Regions from separate parts of the Luteibacter sp. TLI7-4A genome, predicted to be linked through region 1. Evidence: riboswitches for the same ligand, from Rfam matches in the RefSeq annotation. Region 1 holds a riboswitch; each other region holds the start of a gene.

What was found. A riboswitch is a leader RNA that binds a small molecule or an ion and turns the genes downstream of it on or off. The one in region 1 is predicted to bind cobalamin.
Region 2: another riboswitch for cobalamin. It lies ahead of ACR9Y6_RS15610 (TonB-dependent receptor domain-containing protein); the one in region 1 lies ahead of btuB (TonB-dependent vitamin B12 receptor).
Region 3: another riboswitch for cobalamin. It lies ahead of metE (5-methyltetrahydropteroyltriglutamate--homocysteine S-methyltransferase); the one in region 1 lies ahead of btuB (TonB-dependent vitamin B12 receptor).

The regions. Positions count from the first base shown of each region.
Region 1 is NZ_JBPGWO010000001.1:3,854,310-3,857,584, forward strand. Features, by position in the region: partial or broken gene ACR9Y6_RS16830 (acyltransferase family protein) at 1-766, shown strand, start outside; cobalamin riboswitch at 766-998, shown strand; gene btuB (TonB-dependent vitamin B12 receptor) at 1,119-2,993, shown strand; gene ACR9Y6_RS16840 (hypothetical protein) at 3,019-3,275, shown strand, end outside.
Region 2 is NZ_JBPGWO010000001.1:3,548,596-3,551,870, forward strand. Features, by position in the region: gene ACR9Y6_RS15610 (TonB-dependent receptor domain-containing protein) at 1-1,341, opposite strand, end outside; cobalamin riboswitch at 1,486-1,729, opposite strand; gene ACR9Y6_RS15615 (TonB-dependent receptor) at 1,972-3,275, shown strand, end outside.
Region 3 is NZ_JBPGWO010000001.1:2,789,598-2,792,872, forward strand. Features, by position in the region: gene ACR9Y6_RS12375 (aldo/keto reductase) at 457-1,437, shown strand; cobalamin riboswitch at 1,525-1,740, shown strand; gene metE (5-methyltetrahydropteroyltriglutamate--homocysteine S-methyltransferase) at 1,935-3,275, shown strand, end outside.

The sequences.
Region 1 (3,275 bases):
CACCTTCACCTTCAACCTGATGTTCGACAACGGCGAGAACTACGCCTTCTCCCACGTATGGTCGCTTTGCGTGGAAGAGCACTTCTACCTCGTGTTTCCCATCCTCGCCTTCGCCCTGACGCGCAAGCCAGCGGCGTGGAAGTTCGCCGTCGCGTGCGCCGCCGTGGTCGTCGGCGGCATGCTCGTGCGCAGCTGGTCGTGGACGCACTGGTTCGCCCCGGCCCAGGCGGCGGGCGATAACGTGGGAACCGTCTATCTGCGCTACCTGTACTACCCCACATGGGCCCGCCTCGATGGCCTGCTGGCCGGTGTCGCTCTCGCCGTGTGCGGCGTGTATCGGCCGTGGGCCATGGCGTGGTTGCGGACGCGGGTGAACGCGGTGCTCATCCTTGGCGCACTCCTGCTCGCGTCCGCGCTCGTGCTGTTCGATGGCGCGCGCACCGGGTTCTGGCCCTGCGTCGCCGGCTATCCGCTGATCGCGCTGGCGATGGCCGCCTTCGTGACCGCCGCCAGTGGCGACACCTGGCTGGCGCGGCTGGATATCCCGGGTGCGGATTGGCTGGCGCGCGCCTCCTACAGTCTCTACCTCAGCCACAAGGGTGTCTTCCACCTCGTGCAGTCCGCCCTGGACGGCCAACTGGCCGACCATCGATTCCTGCGTTTCGCCATCTATGCGGCCGCGACCCTGGCCGGAGGCGCCGTCCTGCACTACGCGGTCGAGCGGCCCTTCCTGCGTTGGCGGGACAAGCGCGCCGCGCGTTCGGCTACACTGTCGGCGCCCAAGGTGATCCACGGCGTCAGCGCCGGGGATTGAAACGGGAATCCGGTGACGTGCGCGGCCTGCCAAGGGGTCGCCGCCATTCCGGAGCTGCCCCCGCAACGGTAGGCGAGCAAAAGGTCGGCATCGAGCCACTGTGCCAAGGCATGGGAAGGCGCCGTCCCCGCAGGGATTCCCTGCGCTCGCGAGCCCGGAGACCGGCCTCGAGGTACACCGGACAGGCGGAGGGCCATGTCGTGGGTGGCCGACAGCCTTCCGCCGCCGGCGATCCCGCCATCCCGCTTCCTGTCCCTCGCCATTCATGCCGCGCGGGTAGGCGCGGTGAGCAGGGAGTCACCCCGTGTCATTTCGTTCCTCCAGCCTCGCGGTCGCCATCGCGGTGGCTTTCCTCACGCCGGCCGCGGCGTTCGCCGATGCGTCCACCGACCTCGACCAGGTCGTCGTCACCGCCAGCCGCACCGACCAGGCCCTCAACCAGGTGCTCGCCGCTTCCACCGTGATCGACCGGGCCGAGATCGAGCGGCTGCAACCGCGGTCGCTGGCCGACCTGCTGCGCGGTACGCCGGGCGTCTCGATCGCCAACAACGGCGGCCCGGGCAAGGCCACCTCGGTGTTCCTGCGCGGCACCGAGGCCGACCACGTGCTCGTCCTGGTGGACGGCGTGAAGATCGGCTCGGCCACCTCCGGCACCGCGGCGTTTCAGGACATCCCGGTCGACCAGATCGAGCGCATCGAGATCGTGCGCGGCCCGTATTCGAGCCTGTATGGCTCCGACGCCCTCGGCGGCGTCATCCAGATATTCACCCGCCATCCCGAGGGTGGCTTCGTCCCCCATTTCTCCGTGGGCGTGGGCAGCTACGACACGCTGCGCGGTTCGGCGGGCTTCGCCGGCCGTGGTGCCCAGGGCTGGTACGCGGTGGAGGCGAGCCACGACCAGACCGATGGCATCAACGCCTGCCGGGGCAAACCCAGCCCGGGCGGTGGCGGCTGCTTCACCTATGAGCCGGACAAGGATGGCTACCGTAACAATGCGCTGTCGTTGAAGGGCGGCTGGCGATTCGACGAGCAATGGGATGCGGACGCCAACGCCACGCGCACGGAAGGACGCAACCACTACGACGGCACCAGCAGCAACTTCGCCGAATCGGCCACCCAGGTCGTCGGTGGCCGCCTGCGTTACAAGCCATCGCAGGACATGTTGTTCACCGCCAGCCTGGGCCGTAGCGAAGACCTGTCCACCGATTACGAGAACGGCGTCTACGCCGATACCTTCAACACGCATCGCGACGTCGCGTCCGTGCAGGCCGACCTTGGCCGCGTGGGCGGTGGCACCGGCCTCACCACGCTCGGCTTCGACTGGCAACGCGACCGCGTCGTCGGCAATACCGACTACCTGGTGGACGCGCGGCGCAACCACGCGTTGTTCGCGCAGTGGCAGCAGGAGTTCGGGGCCAGTTCGGTACAGGCCAGCCTGCGCCGCGACGAGAACAGCCAGTTCGGCGGAAAGACCACCGGCAGCCTGCAGTACGGTTACGCGCTGACGAAGACCCTGCGCGTCACGGGCAGCTACGGCACCGCGTTCAAGGCACCGACGTTCAACGATCTCTATTACCCCGACTACGGCAACCCCGACCTCGGCCCCGAGACCTCGCGGAACTGGGAACTGGGTGTGCGTGGCACGCCTGGCTGGGGCAACTGGTCGATCAACGCCTTCCAGAACAAGATCGATCACCTGATCGTATTCGACTCGGGCCTGAGCGGGCCGCTGTTCCCCTTCGGTGGGGCGAACAACATCGATCGTTCGCGCATTCGCGGTGTCGAACTGGCGGCGGACACCACGCTTGGCGATTGGCGCATCGCCGGCAACGCGACATGGCTGCAGCCGGAAGACGATAGCGACGATGCCTCCCACGGCAACCTGTTGCCGCGCCGCGCGCGCCGTACCGCGCATGTCGACGTCGACCGCAGCTTCGGCGCGTTCAGTGCCGGCGCGAGCGTGTTCGCCTCCGGTTATCGCTACGACGATACCGCCAATGCCCATCGCCTCGGCGGCTACGCGTTGACCGACCTGCGCATGGCATACGCCTTCGACGCGGCATGGAAGGTCGAGCTTTCAGCCAACAACGTCTTCGACCGCCACTACGAGACGGCCCGCTACTTCAACCAGCCGGGCCGCAACTGGATGCTGACGCTGCGCTACCAGCCCCGTTCATAACCGTGCATACATCGAGGTTCTTCCGATGAAATCGCTTTCGCGCCCCTTGTTCGCCGCCGTCGCCGCGTTGTTCGCCTTGCTCATGATCGGCACGCGCTTCTCCCATTTCGGTGACGCCTTGCACCTGCCCGACGCGTCGATGGCGCTGTTCTTCCTGGGTGGTCTGTACTTGCGCAAGCACCTGGCCTTTCTCGGCTTCGTGGCGCTTTCGGTGCTGATCGACTGGTATTCGGTGAGTTATGCGGGAGTGAGCGACTTCTGCATCACCGTGGCCTATTCGTT
Region 2 (3,275 bases), 310 kb from region 1:
TTCCGGGTTCAGGTTCACCGGTGCGCCGTAAGGGTAGAACTCGTCGTTGAACGTGGGCGCATGGAAGGCCGTGCCGTACGAGGCGGTGATCTTCATGCCGTTGTCGAAGCGGAAGCCGTAGGCCGCCGAGCCGGTCGTGTGGTTGCCGAACTGGGTGTTGTGGTCGTGCCGCGCCGACAACTGGATCTCGTGCGGACCGAACAGGCCCTGGTAGAGCGCGAACACGCCGGTGTTGTTCCGCGAGTCCTTGAGGTAGTCCGTATCGCTTTTCAGCTTTTCCTGTTGGAAGTCGACGCCCGCACTCAGCGTCTGGCCCGTCGCGAGGGTGAAGTCGTTCTGCCAGGACGCCTGGTTGCGCTTCGAATAGAGGTAACCGACGCGAGCCTTGTCCACGCCGTAATGGACGAAGTCGAGGGTCTTGTCGGCTCCATTGAGGTAATTGTCGGCACGGTCCTGGTTCTGGCCCAGACTGAGCGACATGCGCCAGTTCGCCAGCACGTCGAACGCCAGCTTCGTGCCGGCCACCTGCTGCGAGCGCCGGGTCAGGTTCTGGAAGTCGCCGTCGTACTCGATGTCGCCCTTGCTGCGCAGCCAGCTGCCGGTCAACTCGGTGCCGTCGTCCCAGCGATAGCCGCCGGACAGCGCACCGTTGTACGTGCGGGAGGCATCGTGGTCGGGTTCGTCGGTGAAGCAGCCGGCGAAGGCGGCCGCGGCGCCGATGCGGCAGGCGTTGATGCCGGCCGTGTACTGCCCGCCCAGGCTGGCGTTGTACCAGCCGTGCTGGCTTCCGCCGGACACGCCCACCTGGCCCGCCGAGTAGCCATGGCTGCCACCGGTCACCGAGAGCGTCGGCGTGGGCGCTTCGCCGGCTTGCCCGTGGCGGGTGAAGATCTGGATCACGCCGCCGATGGCATCGGACCCGTACAGGGCGGAGCGAGGGCCGCGGACGATCTCGATGTGATCGATCTGCTCCACGGGAAGCTGCTCGTAGGCGGGCAGGCCGGCGCCCACGGTGCCCACGCGGACGCCGTCCAGCAGCACCAGGGTGTGCGACGAGTTGGTGCCGCGCATGAACAACGACGTCTGCTGGCCGATGCCGCCGGCATTGGCGATCGTCACGCCCGGCAAACCGGTGAGCAGGTCCTGCACGCTCACCGGCTGCAGGCGCTCGATGTCCTCGCGGGTGATCAGGGTGACCGGCGCGAGTACCTCGTCCAGTGGCGTGGCGGCGCGATTGGCGGTCACCACGACCGGATCGAGCCGGTCGGGCGCGGCTTCGTCGGCGGCGTGGGCCGCGGCGATGGACGACAACAGAGCCGCCGCGAGCAGGGTCTTCTTCATGGAACCGTCTTCCTCAGCCGCCGGGCGGCAATGTGCGAAGGACGCTCGAGGAGGACGTGCGACGAACGGCGAACGGGCGGAAACCCGGTGGCTGCCCGGATCCGCCCTCCGCGAATCGACCGAAACAGGGACGCCCGCCACATGGGGCGGGACGCTCATCGGGCCGGTCTCCGGACTCGCGCCAGCCACCGCAGGGTGGCGGAACCGGTGCCTTCCCGCTTGCGCAGTGGCGTGAGGCCGGTTCCATGAGAAAGGTCTGACGACCTACCCGGATGGACGCTTACCGTTGCGGGGGCAGTGCCGGCCTTGCCACGACGTGGCGCACCGGCTTCCCGTTTCATCCTCCCCGGCCTTGGCCGGTCGGGACACCCGAACCGGTCGATGGTACCCGTCGGGCCCCCGGCTGTCACGGATACTTAACGGAATTCTTAACGCGCACTTGACGGGCGCAAAATAATTCGATTACAACCGCAACCGATAGCCGTCGGGCGCAATAACTTGCGCACGGGGAGCATGGGCAGCCAGGGCCGCATCCGGGGGGATGGGTACCAAAGCCCATGAGACGGCATCGAAACGAGTTCGGCCACCTCTTGTGGCCGGCTTACTTGCTGTTTATCGGGGAGACAAGACATGCAACGTTCCACCAAGCGTACCGGCGTGCTGCGCCGATCGACCCTTTGCACCGCGCTCGCCCTCTGCTTCGCCAGCGGCGCCGTGCTCGCCCAGTCCAATGCTTCCGGTGTCGTCTTCGGCCGCGTCGCGCAGCCGGAAGGCGCCGTCATCCACCTGCAGAACCTGGATACCGGCCTGACCCGTGACGTCGGCGTCGACGCCGATGGCCGCTACCGCGCCAGCTCGCTGCCGGTCGGCCGCTACAAGGTCACCGTGGAGCGCGGCGGCCAGACCGTCGAGACCCGCGACAATGTCCAGGTGAACCTGGGCGGCGGCGTCGACGTGTCCTTCGCAGGTGCCTCCACCACCACCGCCGAGGCACAGAACCTCGAAGGCGTGCAGGTCACCGGCAACGTGCTTCCCGCGATCGACGTGTCGCAGGTGGACTCGCGCACGGTGCTCACCTCGGAACAGCTGCAGAAGCTGCCGCTCGCTCGTGACGTCACCGCCGCCGCGCTGCTCGCGCCGGGCGTCATCTCCGGCGACAGCCGCTATGGCAACGTGGCCTCGTTCGGTGGTTCGTCGGCTTCGGAGAACCAGTACTACATCAATGGTTATGCGGTGACCAACGCCCTCACCGGCCTGGGCTTCACCAGCCTCCCGTATGACGCGATCGACCAGCAGCAGATCTTCACCGGTGGCTACGGCGCGGAATACGGCCGCTCGACCGGCGGCGTGATCAACATCGTGACCAAGCGTGGCGGTAACGAGTGGAAGGGTGGCGTGGGCATGTATTTCCAGCCTTCGGCACTGCGCCAGAACCCCCGCAACATCTATCGCAAGAACGGCACGCTTTATCAGAACCGTTCGGGCAACAAGAGCACCGATACGCAGTACACCGGCTACATCAGCGGCCCGCTGATCAAGGACAAGCTGTTCCTGTTCGCGGCGGGTGACTTCACTCGCTCCAACAGCCAGATCACGAGCGTCGCCACCGCGCCGCAGCGGACGAACCAGGAGCAGAAGGCCACCAAGTGGATGGCCAAAATCGACTGGAACATCACCGACAACCATCTGCTCGAAGTCACTGGCCTCGGTGACAAGACGAACACCGAGCGTAGCGTCTACAAGTACAACTACGCGACGCGCAGCCGTGGCGCCTATATCGGCACCGACAACCTCAAGAACTTCGATGCCGGTCCGGGTTCGGCACCGGGTGGCGACGTCTACATCGGCAAGTACACGGGCTATATCACCGATGACCTGACGGTCAATGCCTTGTACGGACATACCCAGACGCGTCACGAGCGCAACCTGTCGTA
Region 3 (3,275 bases), 1.1 Mb from region 1:
ACGCTGCTCCAACGGTGGGTTCGCAAGGGAAAATCGGGACAAAAAAAAGCACCCTTGCGGGTGCTTTCGGTGTTCCTGGCAGCCGGTGCGCCGTCTTACGACGAAGCTCCGCCAGGCACGGAACGCGCGCACCCGCGACGCGCCCATGGGGCGATCGGTGGGACGTGCATCAAATCGTGCTTGCAGCGGAACATGGCTTGGCTCTCGTGACAGGAGGCGAATGCTACGCCCGGGCCGGTTGACCGGCAAGGCGCGCCGTCTTCGCGTTGGACTCCAAGTTAGGGACGCCCGGGCCGGTTTCAAGGGGAGGCGGCATACCCGCCTTCGCTACCGTGGCGACCACGTTTCACATGACGCGATTGTCATGATCGACGGGGCGCCCGGCATCTACAGTATGTGGCTATACAAATGTCCCGTCCGGACACCGCCCCGTCCACACATGTCTTGGAGCCCCGCATGCGCTACGTCAAACTCGGCCGTACCGGCCTGGACATCTCTCCCCTGGTCCTCGGCTGCATGACCTACGGGGTGCCCGATCGCGGCAACCACGCCTGGACGCTCGACGAGGAACAGAGCCGCCCCTTCATCCGCAAGGCGCTCGACCTCGGGATCAATTTCTTCGATACCGCGAATGCGTATTCCGACGGCACCTCCGAGGAAATCGTCGGGCGTGCGCTGAAGGATTTCGCGAGGCGCGACGAAGTCGTGATCGCGACGAAGACGTACTTCCACTGGCGCAAGGGTCCCAACGGTGGCGGTCTTTCGCGCAAGGCGATCTTCCACTCCGTCGACGACAGCCTTCAGCGTCTCGGCACCGATTACATCGACCTTCTGCAGATCCACCGCGCGGATCACGCCACGCCGGTCGAAGAGACGCTCGAAGCGTTGCACGACCTGGTGAAGGCGGGAAAGGTGCGCTACCTCGGCGCGTCGTCGATGTACGCGTGGCAGTTCGCGAAGATGGTCTACACCTCGCGCCTCCACGGCTGGACCGAGTTCGTGAGCATGCAGGACCACTACAACCTGCTGCAACGGGAGGAAGAGCGCGAGATGATTCCGTTCTGCATCGACCAGGACATCGCGGTCATCCCATGGAGCCCACTGGCGCGCGGCCGCCTCACGCGCGACTGGGACGAAACCAGTACCCGCCAGGAGAGCGACGTCTTCGGTAGCACGCTCTACAACGCGACCGCCGATTCGGACAAGGCGATCGTCGCGGCGGTGAAGAAGGTCGCCGAGGGGCGCGGCGTACCGCGTGCACAGGTGGCCTTGTCCTGGGTGGCCCATTGCGAAGGCATCACCGCGCCGATCGTGGGAGCATCGAAGCCACATCATCTCGACGATGCCGTGGCGGCGATCGATCTCGTGCTGAGCCCGGAGGAGACGGCGATGCTGGAAGCCGCCTACGGTCCCCATCCGATCGAAGGCTTTGAATAGACATCCGCGGCCGCCGCGTGGCGACCTCGGGGGCGCTTCTGAATAGAGGTGCCCTCCTTCGCATTGACTTTGGACGTCCAGAGGGCTAATTTCCCGCTCGTTAGCGGTCTTTATCTCTCTATTCGAATAGGAAGATAAAGCTAAGAGGGAAGCCGGTGGGAATCCGGCGCTGCCCCGCAGCGGTATGTGGAGACGAACCCGTCACAGGCACTGGATCGATGGCGATCCGGGAAGCGATGGGGGAGGAGGCGCCTCGGCGCCACATCCACGAGCCCGAAGACCTGCCGCCAGCCGGAGCGACGCGCCGTCATGGGTGCGCCGCTCCGTCCGGCCTGGGCCGTCGCCTCCTCCCGGGGCATGGCCCGGTTCGCCCGCGGGGGCGAAGGTCGACGGCAAACCCTCATGACCCAGGCATCGCCCAAGGGGTTTACTCCGGCGACGTCCGTGTCATGCGACGAGCCGCCCTTCCCTCCTCTTTCTTGCGAAGAGGAACACTCATGCCACACGTCACCTACCCCGGTTTTCCCCGTATCGGCCGCCGCCGTGAGTTGAAGCGCGCGCTCGAAGCCCATTGGAAGGGAAACATCGGCTCCGAGGAACTGCTCGATATCGCCCGTGAATTGCGCTCGCGGCACTGGGCGCTCGCCCGGGACGCGGGTGCCGACAGCGTTTCGGTGAACGATTTTTCGCTCTACGACCACGTGCTCGATGCCGCGGTCATGGTGGACGCCATTCCGGAACGCTACCGACCGCTTTACGACATCGATCCGCTGGCCGGCTACTTCGCCATGGCACGCGGCAGGCAGGACGATCGCTTCGACCTGCCCGCGCTGGAAATGACCAAGTGGTTCGACACCAACTACCACTACATCGTCCCCGAGGTATCGGCGGGCCAGACGTTCGCCGCCCGGCCCGGCAAGGTCGTGGACGAATATCGCGAAGCGGTCGCGGCGGGACACGTCGCACGCCCGGTGCTGCTCGGCCCGATCACCTTCCTGTGCCTCGCCAAGGCGGTCGATGGCAGCGACCCGCTGGCACTACTCGATGCGCTCCTTCCCGCCTGGGTCGGCGTGCTCGACGCCCTTGCCGACGCAGGCGCCGGGTGGGTGCAGGTGGACGAGCCCGTGCTGGCGCTCGATCTCGACGATGCGACGCGCGAAGCCTTTCGCCATGCCTATGCGTGGGTCGCCACGCGGTCACGGGTACGGGTGCTGGTCGCGACCTACTTCGGTTCACTCGACGGCAATCTCGAACTCGCCATGTCGCTGCCCGTCGCCGGCCTGCACGTCGACCTCGCACGTGCGCCGGAGCAACTCGACGCGGTGCTCGACGCGCTGCCGGCCGACCGCGTCCTCTCGGCGGGTGTTCTCGATGGACGCAACATCTGGCTGAGCGACCCCTCGATCATCCTTCCTCGCGTGCAGGCGCTACGCGATCGCCTTGGCAACGGGCGCTTGTGGCTGTCGACGTCGTGCTCCTTGCTGCACGTGCCGCTGGATGCCGGCGAGGAAAAGCGCCTGCCCGGAAATCTCGCGACGTGGTTGTCGTTCGCGCGGCAGAAAATCGCCGAGCTGCGCCACTACGCCGACGCCGTCCAGGGCGATGCAGTCGCCCGGGAAGCGCTCGCGCGCCAGCGCATACTGATCGCCGGGCGACAGGCCGCGCCGGGGGTCGTGCGTGACGAGGTACGCAAACGCGTTCGCCAGCTCACGGCGCAGTTCGGCCGGCGCCGCTCGGCGTACCCGTTCCGCGCCGCCGTACAGCGTGAGCGGTTCGGCTTGCCCGACCTGCCGACGACGACCATCGGCTCGTTCCCGCAGACGGCGACCCTTCGTGTC